3 regions of the Dorea longicatena genome follow, and region 3 is predicted to be linked to each of the others. Evidence: predicted binding sites of a transcription regulator. Region 3 holds the regulator's gene; each other region holds the start of a gene.

Region 1 (4,295 bases), 280 kb from region 3:
GATATCGGTACATGTGTCCTGCCGGGCGCAGACGTAAAGATCTATCTGACCGCCAGTGTAGAGACCAGGGCGAAGAGACGGTATGACGAACTTAAGGAAAAAGGCGAGGACTGCAATCTGGAAGAAATCGCACACGACATCGAAGAACGTGATCACAGAGATATGACCCGTGAGATCGCACCGTTAAAGCAGGCAGAGGATGCAGTGCTGGTAGACAGCTCACACATGACGATCGAAGAAGTGGTAAAAGCAATCGTAGATTTGTGCAAATAGACAATCCGGCACAAAGCGGCAGACGAAGATAATGGTAATATATTTGAAAAAGAGCTGTGGTACAGAAAGGAATTACACTATATGAATGTTGAACTGGCAAAAACAGCAGGATTTTGCTTTGGAGTAAAGCGTGCAGTAGATACAGTGTATAAACAGATAGAAAAACATCAAAGTGAAAAGATATTCACTTATGGACCGATCATCCATAATGAAGAAGTGATCAAAGATCTGAGAAGCCATGGAGTAGAAGTCCTGAATGGTGAAGAAGAATTGAAAACAGTGGATGCGGATGTGGTTGTGATCCGGTCTCATGGTGTAGCAAAATACATTTATGATATCATGGATGAACGCGGGATTACATGTGTAGATGCGACTTGTCCTTTTGTGAAGAAAATTCATAAGATTGTTGCAGAAGAAAGTGCCAAAGGATCGTACATTGTGATCATCGGAAATGGCGAACATCCGGAGGTAGAAGGTATCCGCGGATGGGCAGGAGAACAGGTGACTGTGATACAGACTCCGGAAGATGCAGAAAGATTTGAATTGCCTGAAAAAGAACAGAAAGTATGTATCGTGGCCCAGACGACATTTAACTACAATAAATTCAAAGAATTAGTTGAAATTATTTCAAAAAAGAGGTATGATATAGTTGTTTTAAATACGATTTGCAATGCGACGAAAGAAAGGCAGACTGAGGCTCGTCAAATTGCAGCGAGAGTAGATGCTATGGTTGTGATAGGTGATAAGCGTAGTTCGAATACTCAGAAGCTATTTGAAATCTGCAAAGAGGAATGTTTGAATACGTACTATATACAGACACTTGACGATTTGGATATTAATCAATTAAGGTCCGTGGAATCAGTAGGTATTACAGCAGGGGCATCCACGCCCAATAAAATAATTGAGGAGGTTCAAAATAATGTCAGAATTAACTTTTGAACAAATGTTGGAAGAGTCTTTTAAGACAATAAGAAATGGAGAGGTTGTAGATGGTACAGTCATCGACGTTAAACCTGATGAAATCATCTTGAATATAGGCTACAAAGCAGACGGTATCATTACAAGAAATGAGTATACTAACGAAGCAAACGTTGATCTTACAACAGTTGTATCCGTTGGTGATAAGATGAGCGCAAAAGTCCTGAAAGTAAATGACGGAGAAGGACAGGTTCTGCTGACATATAAGAGACTTGCAGCAGAAAAAGGTAATGAAAGATTAAAAGAAGCATTCGAGAATCATGAAGTATTAAAAGCTCCTGTAACTCAGATTCTTGGCGGCGGATTAAGCGTAGTAGTTGATGAAGCAAGAGTATTCATTCCTGCAAGCCTTGTTTCTGACACATATGAAAAAGACCTGAGTAAATATCAGGGACAGGAAATTGAATTCGTAATCAGCGAGTTTAATCCTAGAAGAAATCGTGTGATCGGTGACAGAAGACAGCTTCTTGTTGCTGAACGTGCTGAAAAACAGAAAGAACTGTTTGCTAAGATTAACGTAGGTGACAGAATGGAAGGAACTGTAAAGAACGTTACAGATTTCGGAGCATTCATCGACCTTGGCGGAGTAGACGGACTTCTTCATATCTCTGAGATGTCTTGGGGACGTGTTGAGAATCCTAAGAAGGTTTTCCAGGTTGGAGATAAAGTAGAAGTGATGATCAAAGATATCCATGATACAAAGATCGCACTCAGCCTGAAATTCCCAGAGACAAATCCATGGGCTAATGCAGCAGAGGATTATGCAGTCGGAACAGTAATTACAGGTAAGGTTGCAAGAATGACAGACTTCGGAGCATTTGTTGAACTGGCTCCAGGAGTAGATGCATTACTTCATGTTTCTCAGATTTCAAGAGCACATGTTGATAAACCGTCTGATGTACTTTCAGTTGGACAGGAAATCACAGCTAAGATCGTTGATCTGAATGAAGCTGAGAAGAAGATCAGCCTGAGCATGAAAGCTTTAGAACAGCCGGAAGAAGCTGCAGAAGAGACAGACGCTGAGTAATATCAAATCAGATATACAGACAGGAAAGGATAGAGGAAAGCCTCTATCCTTTCTATGCCTGAGGATAAAAGGGAACCTGCCATTGGCAGGTTTTCTGTGCGTATGTGCATTTGTTAAAAATGCAACAAGATGTTCAGGAAAATATACAATGGAATTAGTCACTTTCTATAGAAATTTGTCTATATTTCCTGTATATTATATAAAGAGTAAATAGGAAGGAAGGAAAAAAGGATGGCATTGTTAACATTTAAGGGTGGTATTCACCCGGATGACGGCAAGAGCCTGGCTAAAGATAAGGCAATTGTCGATGTAAAACCTAAGGGCGATCTGGTGTACCCTGTATCACAGCATATCGGTGCTCCGGCAAATCCTGTGGTAGCCGTTGGCGATCATGTTTTAAAAGGCCAGATGATAGCAGAAGCAGGAGGATTCGTATCTGCTCCGATTTATGCATCTGTATCTGGAACTGTAAAAGCAATCGCACCACATCTGAATCCGACAGGAGGAAGAGTGAACAGTATCGTGATCGAAAATGATGGCGAATACAAAGAAGTGGAATATCCAGCTGTAACTCCGTTAGAAGACATGAGCAAGGAAGATATCCTGAATGCGATTGGAACAGCGGGAGTAGTAGGTATGGGTGGTGCCGGTTTCCCTACGAGAGTAAAACTTTCACCAAAGGAACCGGAAAAGATTGATTACATCATTGCAAACTGTGCGGAGTGTGAGCCATATATCACAGCTGACTACAGAACAATGATCGAGACTCCGGAAAAGCTGGTTGGAGGAATGAAGATTATCCTCCGTCTGTTCGACAACGCGAAAGGAATCTTTGGTGTAGAGGACAACAAACCAGACTGTATCGAAAAATTAAGAGAACTGACAAAAGATGAACCTCGTATGGAAGTTCTGGCACTGAAGACCAAGTATCCTCAGGGTGGTGAGCGTCAGCTTATTTACGCTACAACAGGGCGCGCAATTAATTCCGCAATGCTTCCGGCAGACGCAGGATGTGTTGTAGATAATGTGGCAACAATGGTAAGCGTGTACCAGGCTGTTGTAGAAGGAAAGCCTTCAATGGAACGTGTTGTAACAGTAAGTGGGGACGCTGTTGCAGAGCCAGGCAATTTCAGAGTACCATTTGGCATCAATCAGCAGGAGCTTGTAGAGGCAGCAGGAGGATTTAAAACAGAGCCTGAGAAACTGATCTCCGGCGGACCGATGATGGGATTCTCTATGTTCTCATTAGATGTACCTGTAACAAAGACTTCTTCATCTATTCTTGGATTTACCAAAGATGAAGTGGCTAAGATGGAACCATCTGCATGTATCAACTGTGGACGTTGTGTAGAAGCCTGTCCAAGCCGCCTGATCCCATCGAGACTGGCGGATTATGCAGAACATCATGACGAAGAGAAGTTTACAAAACACGAAGGACTCGAATGTATGGAATGTGGTTCCTGCAGTTTCGTATGTCCGGCAAAACGTCCGCTGAAACAGGCAATCGGATCTATGAGAAAGATTGCATTGGCGAACCGTAGAAAGAAAAAATAAACTAGAAAGAAGAAGAGGTGAACAAAAGTGAGTGAGAACAATTTGAAAATGTCATCTTCACCACATATTCGTTCCAAAGCGACTACCAGCAATATTATGCTTCTGGTAGCCATCGCACTTTTGCCGGCGTCTGCATTTGGTGTATGGAACTTTGGACTGCCGGCATTCGGAATGCTGGTTACAACAACAGTTGTAGCAGTACTGACGGAGTACATATATGAAAAATTAATGCATAAAAAGATTACGATCAACGACTGGAGTGCAGCTGTAACAGGTCTGTTACTTGGTCTGAATATGCCGCCTACAGCACCATGGTGGATGGGTGCGATCGGTAGTGTGTTCGCAATCCTGATCGTAAAACAGTTATTCGGAGGTCTGGGACAGAACTTCATGAACCCTGCCCTCGGAGCAAGATGTTTCCTTCTGCTTTCATTTACAAGCCAGATGACAAGCTTTGTATATG
Region 2 (4,295 bases), 660 kb from region 3:
CGGATGAAGGAAAAGTAGAATGGTCTAAGAATGTACATGCAGGATATCTGGATCAGCATGCGGTCCTCGAAAAGGGAATGACCATCCGTGACGTGTTAAAATCTGCATTCGATCCGCTGCTTCAGAAAGAACAGCGTATGAATGAAATCTGTGATCTGCTTGGAACGGCAGATGAAGAAGAGATGAACCGTCTGATGGACGAACTCGGAACCATTCAGGATGAGCTTACGTTGCACGATTTCTATACGATTGATGCAAAGGTAGAGGAAGTGGCAAGAGCACTCGGACTTCTGGATCTGGGTCTGGACCGTGATGTTACAGACTTAAGCGGAGGACAGAGAACGAAAGTCCTTCTTGCAAAACTGTTATTGGAAAAGCCGGATATCCTGCTTCTGGATGAGCCGACCAACTACCTGGATGAGGAACATATTGCATGGTTGAAGCGCTATCTTCTGGATTATGAGAATGCATTTATTCTGATCTCGCATGATATTCCATTCTTAAACGAAGTGGTCAATATCATTTATCATATGGAGAATCAGGAACTGAACCGTTATGTGGGAGATTATGATCACTTCCAGGAAGTCTATGCAGTGAAGAAAGCGCAGCTGGAAGCTGCTTACAGAAGACAGCAGCAGGAGATCAGTGAGCTGAAAGATTTCGTGGCACGTAATAAGGCACGTGTATCTACCAGAAATATGGCGATGTCCAGACAGAAGAAACTGGATAAGATGGATGTGATCGAGCTGGCGGCAGAGAAACCAAAGCCGGAATTTCATTTCCGTTATGGACGGACACCCGGAAAGATGTTATTCGAGACACATGATCTGGTGACGGGATATGATGAACCGTTATCGAAACCATTGAACTTCAGTATGGAGCGTGGACAGAAGATTGCACTTGTCGGAACGAACGGAATAGGTAAGACTACATTATTGAAGAGTATTCTGGGATTGATCCCATCGTTATCCGGAAGTTGCGAACTGGGAGAGAATCTGGAGATTGGTTACTTTGAGCAGGAAGTAAAAGGAGAGAATAAGACAACCTGTATTGATGAGATCTGGCAGGAGTTTCCTTCATTTACACAATATGAAGTCCGTTCTGCGCTGGCAAAATGTGGACTGACAACGAAGCATATTGAAAGTCAGGTCAGAGTATTAAGCGGTGGAGAACAGGCGAAAGTCAGACTTTGTAAGCTGATCAACAGGGATACGAATATATTACTTCTGGACGAACCTACAAACCATCTGGATGTGGACGCAAAGGATTCGTTGAAAAAAGCTTTGCAGGAGTACAGAGGAAGTATTCTTTTAATCTGCCACGAACCTGAGTTTTATCAGGATGTAGTGAATGAAGTGTGGGACATGAGTAAGTGGACGACAAAAGTATTCTAACTGGGGATGATATAATTGGAAGAAACAAAACATGATAAAATGAAATACCGTCTGGCGGACGCTATGAAAAACTGTATGAAGAAGATGCCGGTAGAAAAGATTACGGTAAAAGAAATCGTAACAGAATGCGGAACGACAAGGCAGACATTTTACCGGAATTTTCAGGATAAATATGATCTGATCAACTGGTATTTTGACCGGATCCTGTTGGAATCGTTCCAGCATATGGGAGAAGGTAAGACGGCTTATGAAGGTCTTGTTAATAAGTTTCATTATATAGAAGAAGAAAAATTATTCTTCAAAGCTGCTTTTCGTAATGATGATCAGAATTGTCTGCGAGATCATGATTTTCAGCTGATCTTAAGATTCTATGAGAACCAGATTCAGGAAAAGACAAAACAGCCAATTCCTGAGAATCTGCATTTCCAACTGGAAATGTATTGTCAGGGATCTGTATATATGACAACGCAGTGGGTACTTGGAGATATGAAAAAGCGCCCGGAAGAGATGGCGAGAAATCTGGTTGCAGCAATGCCGGCAGAGCTGGAAACACTATTTAAGAAATTAGAACTCCTGTAAAAGGGAGTTCTTTTTTTATACCAAAGTATGCGAGAGAAGTGTTTTTTGGTATCGCCATGCGTTCGAAGGAAGCTTCCGATGGCTGTTGCTGGACAGAACAAAGTTATTTATATAACAAATAAAAATGAATGGTATTGTGAACAAAGCATAAAAAGTTACAAAATAACAAAAGTGTAACATGCAAAAGTTACAAAATAATCACTTTGTAACTTTCATAACAAGAAAAAGGTTGTTAAAATAAAGACATAAAGAAAAGAGATGCGGATAACAAGAAAATAAAAATATTTCGCATCGCGAATAAAGAATATGTATAAAAGGAGTGTCAGTTATCATGGCAAACAGAATTAATTTAAACCAGACATCATTTCACGGAGCAGGAGCAATCAAAGAGATTGTAGCAGAAGTTAAAGTAAGAGGACTGAAAAAAGCACTGGTATGTTCAGACCCGGATCTGATCAAATTCAATGTGACAACAAAGGTAACAAAAGTACTTGATGATGCAGGACTGGAATATGAATTATATTCTGACATTAAACCAAATCCGACGATTCAGAATGTACAGCACGGAGTTGAGGCATTTAAGAAAGCGGGAGCTGATTATATTATCGCAATCGGCGGAGGATCTTCTATGGATACATCCAAAGCAATCGGTATCATCATTGCCAATCCGGAATTCGAAGATGTAAGAAGTCTGGAAGGAACAGCACCAACCAAGAATCCATGTGTTCCGATCATTGCAGTGCCTACAACAGCAGGAACAGCAGCAGAGGTAACGATCAACTATGTTATCACTGATGTCGAGAAGAAGAGAAAATTCGTCTGTGTAGATCCGCACGACATGCCTGTTATCGCAGTCGTAGATCCGGAGATGATGTCTTCTATGCCAAAGGGACTGACAGCTTCGACAGGTATGGATGCCCTGACACATGCAATTGAAGGATATACAACAAAGGCAGCATGGGAAATGACAGATATGTTCCACTTGAAAGCAATCGAACTCATTTCCAAATCTTTAAGAAGTGCAGTTGCCAATGAAAAAGAAGGACGCGAGGGCATGGCACTCGGACAGTATATCGCAGGAATGGGATTCTCTAACGTAGGTCTTGGAATCGCACATTCTATGGCTCATACACTTGGAGCTGTATATGATACACCACATGGTGTTGCGTGTGCAATGATGCTTCCAATCGTTATGGAATACAATGCAGAATGCACAGGAGAGAAATATAAAGAAATCGCAAAAGCAATGGGCGTTGAAGGCGTAGATGATATGTCTGTAGAAGAATACAGAAAAGCAGCAGTAGATGCTGTACGTAAATTATCTGTTGATGTCGGAATTCCTACAAAACTGGAAGCTCTGAAAGAAGAAGACCTTCAGTTCCTTGCTGAATCCGCTCACGCAGATGCATGTGCACCGGGTAACCCGAAAGATGCAAGCGTAGAAGATCTGAAAGATCTGTTCAGAAAATTAATGTAAGATATGAATAAAAAACAGGGTCAGAGAAGAACGGTTCTCTGACCCTGTTTTACATTTACCAGGTATTTGGAAGAAGCTGCCGGTGGCAAGTCCTGGGCGATTTAAAATATTTTACTTCCGTTTTTCACCGGAGTCAGAGAAGTAAGAAGGATACATCCTTCATCGGTATCACTTCCGAGCAGACGTACTTCACTTTTTACATCACCGATTCTCATGGGTTCAAAGTTGCATACACAGACTACCTGCTTTCCAACCAGTTCTTCAGGCTCATAGTTGGTTAACTGAGCGGAGCTGTTCTTGGTTCCGAAATCGCCGAGATCTACGGTGATTTTATAAGCAGGTTTTCTTGCCCTTTTATTCAACGATACAGCTGTAATAGTGCCAACTCTCATGTCGACTTCATCAAAATGTTCTAATGTAATCATAATGAATACCTCCTGTTTTAAAACAGTGAAGTGCATACTATTGTACTTCATGCTCTATAGATAATATATTTATACTACCAGATATTTGTCGAAAATGGAAGATAGAAACCGCTGTATCTATTGAAAAGAGCGAACCGTTTATTTATAATAGACGATGTCAGTTTTTTGTGCCGGACGCTTGTAAAAAAGTCGGTGACAGATCAGGAAGATTAAAAAACTGGCAGTACAGATCATGGAGGAAATTATGTCAGCATTATTTTTTGATATTGATGGAACAATTTTAAGTGAGATTACACATAAAATACCGGAAAGTGCACTGGAGGCATTACATAAGGCACAGGAGAACGGTCACAAGACATTTATCAATACCGGGCGTACCATATGCAGTGTACCACCGATGATAAAGAGGATATCATTTGA
Region 3 (4,295 bases):
TCTACAAACTCTGTAGCTACAATTTTTGCATGGACAGGTGCTCTTAGAAAACGTGGTGAGATGGATGGAAATGCCGAATTGGCAGCATTCGCAGATAAGCTTGAAAAAGCAACCATTGATACCATTGAAGAAGGTAAGATGACGAAAGATTTGGCATTGATCACGACACTGGAAAATCCAACCGTATTGAACAGCGAAGGATTTATTAAGGCAATTGCTGAAAAATTAAAATAGATAATATATATCTACAGGACCTGCCACCGGCAGTTCCTTACGAATGCATGGCAATATAAAAGCCCGCCCCAGAAGCTTTCTGGAGCGGGCTAAAAAGTTGCAAATCAGGCGTTTAAGCGTCTTCTGCTAATTCCTCCCATTTCATGTATAATTCTTCTAATTCTTCCGCTATTGCGGCTTTTTCTTTTGCAAGTTCCTGGCATTTTACAGAGTTGGTGAAGATATCTTCCTGAATCATCAGGGCATCGATCTCACTATCACGGTCTTCCAGTTCGCCGATACGTTCTTCAGTCTTTTTAAGCTCATTCTGACGTTTGCGAAGTCTTGCCTGGGCTTCCTTTTGCTCCTGCCAGCTGAGTTTTGACTCGGATACATTCTTGTCTGTACTGTTATCTGAAACGGATGAAGGTGTAGAGGCTTCTCCGGCATATGCAGTAGTGAGTTCTTCTTTTTTCTCCAGATAATAGTCATAATTTCCGATATAATTTACAAATGTATGATTGACAAGATCCAGAATCCGTGATGCAGTTTGATTAATGAAATAACGGTCATGAGAGACATAAAGTACAGTACCGGTATAATCATTCAAAGCATTCTCAAGGATTTCTTTGGATGCGATGTCCAAATGGTTGGTCGGCTCGTCGAGGATCAGGAAATTTGCTTCAGAGAGCATCAGTTTCGCAAGAGATACACGTCCGCGTTCCCCACCGCTCAAAGAACTGATCTGTTTGAAGACATCATCACCGGTAAAAAGAAATGCTGCAAGCACATTCCGGATTTCCGTATTCGTAAGAGTCGGATAATCATCGGAAATCTCGTCAAAAATTGTTTTTTCCATATGAAGGACATGATGTTCCTGATCGTAGTAGCCAATCTTAACATTGGAGCCAAGTGTATAAGTACCGGAATCAGCAGATACCACTCGGTTTAAGATCTTAAGAAGCGTAGTCTTTCCTGTTCCGTTATCACCGATTACTGCGACATGTTCACCACGTTTGATCTCGAGATTAACGTCTGTAAAAAGTTCCTGTCCGGGGAAAGATTTGCTTAAATGTTCAATAGTCAGAACATCATTGCCACTTACACAGGATGGTTCCAGTTTCAGATGTATATCTGTATTAACTTCTATCGGTTTTTCGATGGTCTGCATTTTTTCCAACATCTTTTCGCGGCTTTCGGCACGTTTGATGGATTTTTCGCGGTTGAAAGAACGAAGCTTTTCGATAACCGCTTCCTGATGCTTGATTTCCTGCTGCTGGTTAAGATATTCCTTCAGGCGTATGTCGCGAAGCTGCTGCTTCTTTGCTGCATAGTCGCTGTAATTTCCCATATAAGTACGAAGTTCTCCAAGCTCGATTTCAAGAACTTTAGTGACAACTTTGTTCAAAAAATAACGGTCATGAGACACGATCAGCACAGCTCCCTGATAGTTTAGAAGATAGGTTTCAAGCCATGCAATTGAATTCAGATCCAGATGGTTGGTTGGCTCATCAAGAAGCAAAATGTCTGGTTTCGTTAACAGAAGCTTGCCGAGAGATACACGGGTTTTCTGTCCTCCGGAGAGAGTGTCGACGGGTTTGGTGAAATCATTTTCCGTAAATCCAAGTCCCTTTAACACACCGGTGATCTCACTTTCACAAGAATAGCCATTCTCACGTTCGAAAGCGGCCGTAAGGCGGTTGTAAGTTTCCAGACGGTCGTTCAAGGCGTCGCCGGAGAGATGCTTAAGTTCCATCTCGATCTCGCGGATACGGCGCTCCATAGCGATTATATCGGCCTTTGCGGTGCGGACTTCTTCGTAGATCGTATTACCGCTTTGCATCTCTTGATGCTGGGCAAGATAGCCAAGTGTCTTACCTTTTGTCAGGATGACGTTGCCGTCATCCGGGGCTGATTCGCCTACAATCATTTTGAGCAGAGTGGACTTACCGGCACCGTTCGGTCCGACAAGAGCTGCTTTTTCGTGATCTTCTATATGGAAGGATCCATCTCTGACGATGAGGTGTTCACCGAAAGATTTCTGGATCCCGTGACATGCTAATATCATATATTTCCTCCTGAGTTATGGATAATTGATACGTTGGTATTCTCAAAATGCATTTACACATGCTACTTTATTATAACGGAAATTGCATAAAATTCAACAATAGTTTGACAATAATCTTTCAATTTTATATAATTATTTTAGACTATGATTGGAAGGGTGAAAACATTGGAAGAAAGAGAGATTTCTCGTGCGGTCATAAGAAGATTGCCGAGGTATTACAGATATTTGGGCGAACTGTTGGAAAATGGTGTAGAGCGGATTTCTTCGAACGATCTGAGTAAGCGGATGAAAGTAACAGCATCCCAGATCCGTCAGGATCTTAATAATTTCGGAGGATTCGGACAACAGGGATACGGTTATAATGTTAAGTATTTATACACAGAGATTGGAAAGATATTAGGATTGGAAGAAGACCACAATATTATTATCATTGGTGCAGGTAATCTTGGGCAGGCACTGGCTAATTATGCAGCCTTCGAGAACCGTGGATTCATTCTGAAAGGAATCTTTGATGTGAATCCAAGACTTCAGGGAGTATCCATCCGTGGAGTTCCGATCCGTATGATGGATGATCTGAAAACGTTCGTTCAGAATAATGAGATTGATATTGCAGTTCTGACGATTCCGAAAGAGAAAGCAATTGAAGTTGCGAATATGCTGGTTGAGAACGGAGTACGTGCGATCTGGAACTTTGCACATACAGATTTGAACCTTCCGGATAATGTTGTTGTTGAGAATGTGCATCTGTCAGAAAGTCTGATGCAGTTGTCATACAATATCAGTCGTTACAAAGAGGACCATAAATAAACTATAATACAAGAAAGCGTGTAGGAGTAGTCTGGAATACGGACATATTTTTACACGTTCTTTTGTTGCAGAGATATATCTGATGGGAGATGAATGAATATATGAAACTTCTGGTTAATGCTGCGCAGATGAAGGCTGCCGATCAGTACACGATTCAGGAACTGGGCATCGCATCACTAGAATTAATGGAGTGTGCGGCAAATGCCTGTGTACAGACGATGCAAAGTGAGAATCTGGATCTTTCTTCTGTCTGTGTGGTATGTGGATCAGGAAATAATGGCGGAGATGGATTTGCCATCGCCAGGATCTTGAAGAATATGGGGTGTCCTGTGGATACTTATCTGGTCGGCAATCCAGAGCATTGTACACCGGAGACACGGGAACAGATAAGACGTCTTAAAGAATGTGGTGGTAAGATCACAGAAGATATCCCGCAGGATAACAGCTACAGCATAGTGATAGATGCCGTGTTCGGAGTCGGACTGAGCCGTAAGATTGAAGGTACATATCGTCAGGTGATTGAACGTATGAATCAGATGCAGGGTACAAAATTTGCAGTAGATATCCCATCAGGACTTTCAGCCTCTACGGGATGTGTGCTTGGTTGTGCATTCCACGCAGATGATACAGTGACATTCGAGGTGAAAAAGATCGGCCTTGAACTGGCGCAGGGCAGAGCATATGCAGGAAGAGTAACAGTAGCAGAGATTGGCATTTCGCATGAGCCGTTATTACAGGATGCAGATGTGATCCATTCTTTTGAAAGAGAAGAATATCGTAGAATGCTTCCGGAAAGACCGGAAGATTCTAATAAGGGAAGTTATGGAAGGCTTCTTGTGATCGCTGGAAGTAAGGGTATGGCAGGTGCGGCATATCTGAATGCCCATGCGGCTTATATGACAGGAGCCGGGCTTGTCAGAATCTATACACCAAAGGACAACCGCGAGATATTGCAGACACTTCTGCCGGAAGCGATCATAACGGCTTATGATGAATTTAATAAAGAAGAAGTACTAAAGCTTCTTAAGTGGGCAGACGGTGTGTGTATTGGTTCCGGCATTGGAAGAAGTACAACATCGGAGAAGTTATTGCGGACGGTTATAGAGTACGTGGATGTTCCATGCCTGATCGATGCAGATGGGTTAAATCTTCTGTCAGATAACAAAGATCTTCTTGATCGGCTGGCAGACCGGAAGTTCATATTTAC

What was found. Region 3 encodes Rex, which represses fermentation and respiration genes when NADH is low (regulators of the CRP and FNR family bind a similar motif). Its sites were predicted from a motif close to ATTGTTAANTANTTAACAAT; they were not measured.
Region 1: rsxC (electron transport complex subunit RsxC) is a predicted target of Rex. The motif match lies at 2,388-2,407, and genes of this name have one in related genera.
Region 2: fucO (lactaldehyde reductase) is a predicted target of Rex. The motif match lies at 2,073-2,092, and genes of this name have one in related genera.

What each region holds. Positions count from the first base shown of each region.
Region 1 is NZ_CP102280.1:1,691,337-1,695,631, reverse strand. It holds gene cmk ((d)CMP kinase) at 1-273, shown strand, start outside; gene ispH (4-hydroxy-3-methylbut-2-enyl diphosphate reductase) at 355-1,212, shown strand; gene rpsA (30S ribosomal protein S1) at 1,193-2,278, shown strand; gene rsxC (electron transport complex subunit RsxC) at 2,510-3,832, shown strand; gene NQ508_RS08015 (RnfABCDGE type electron transport complex subunit D) at 3,881-4,295, shown strand, end outside.
Region 2 is NZ_CP102280.1:2,072,979-2,077,273, reverse strand. It holds gene NQ508_RS09895 (ABC-F family ATP-binding cassette domain-containing protein) at 1-1,394, shown strand, start outside; gene NQ508_RS09890 (TetR/AcrR family transcriptional regulator C-terminal domain-containing protein) at 1,434-1,973, shown strand; gene fucO (lactaldehyde reductase) at 2,305-3,450, shown strand; gene NQ508_RS09880 (tRNA-binding protein) at 3,552-3,875, opposite strand; gene NQ508_RS09875 (HAD family hydrolase) at 4,120-4,295, shown strand, end outside.
Region 3 is NZ_CP102280.1:1,412,979-1,417,273, forward strand. It holds gene NQ508_RS06625 (NADP-dependent isocitrate dehydrogenase) at 1-234, shown strand, start outside; gene abc-f (ribosomal protection-like ABC-F family protein) at 347-2,281, opposite strand; gene NQ508_RS06635 (redox-sensing transcriptional repressor Rex) at 2,447-3,088, shown strand; gene NQ508_RS06640 (bifunctional ADP-dependent NAD(P)H-hydrate dehydratase/NAD(P)H-hydrate epimerase) at 3,190-4,295, shown strand, end outside.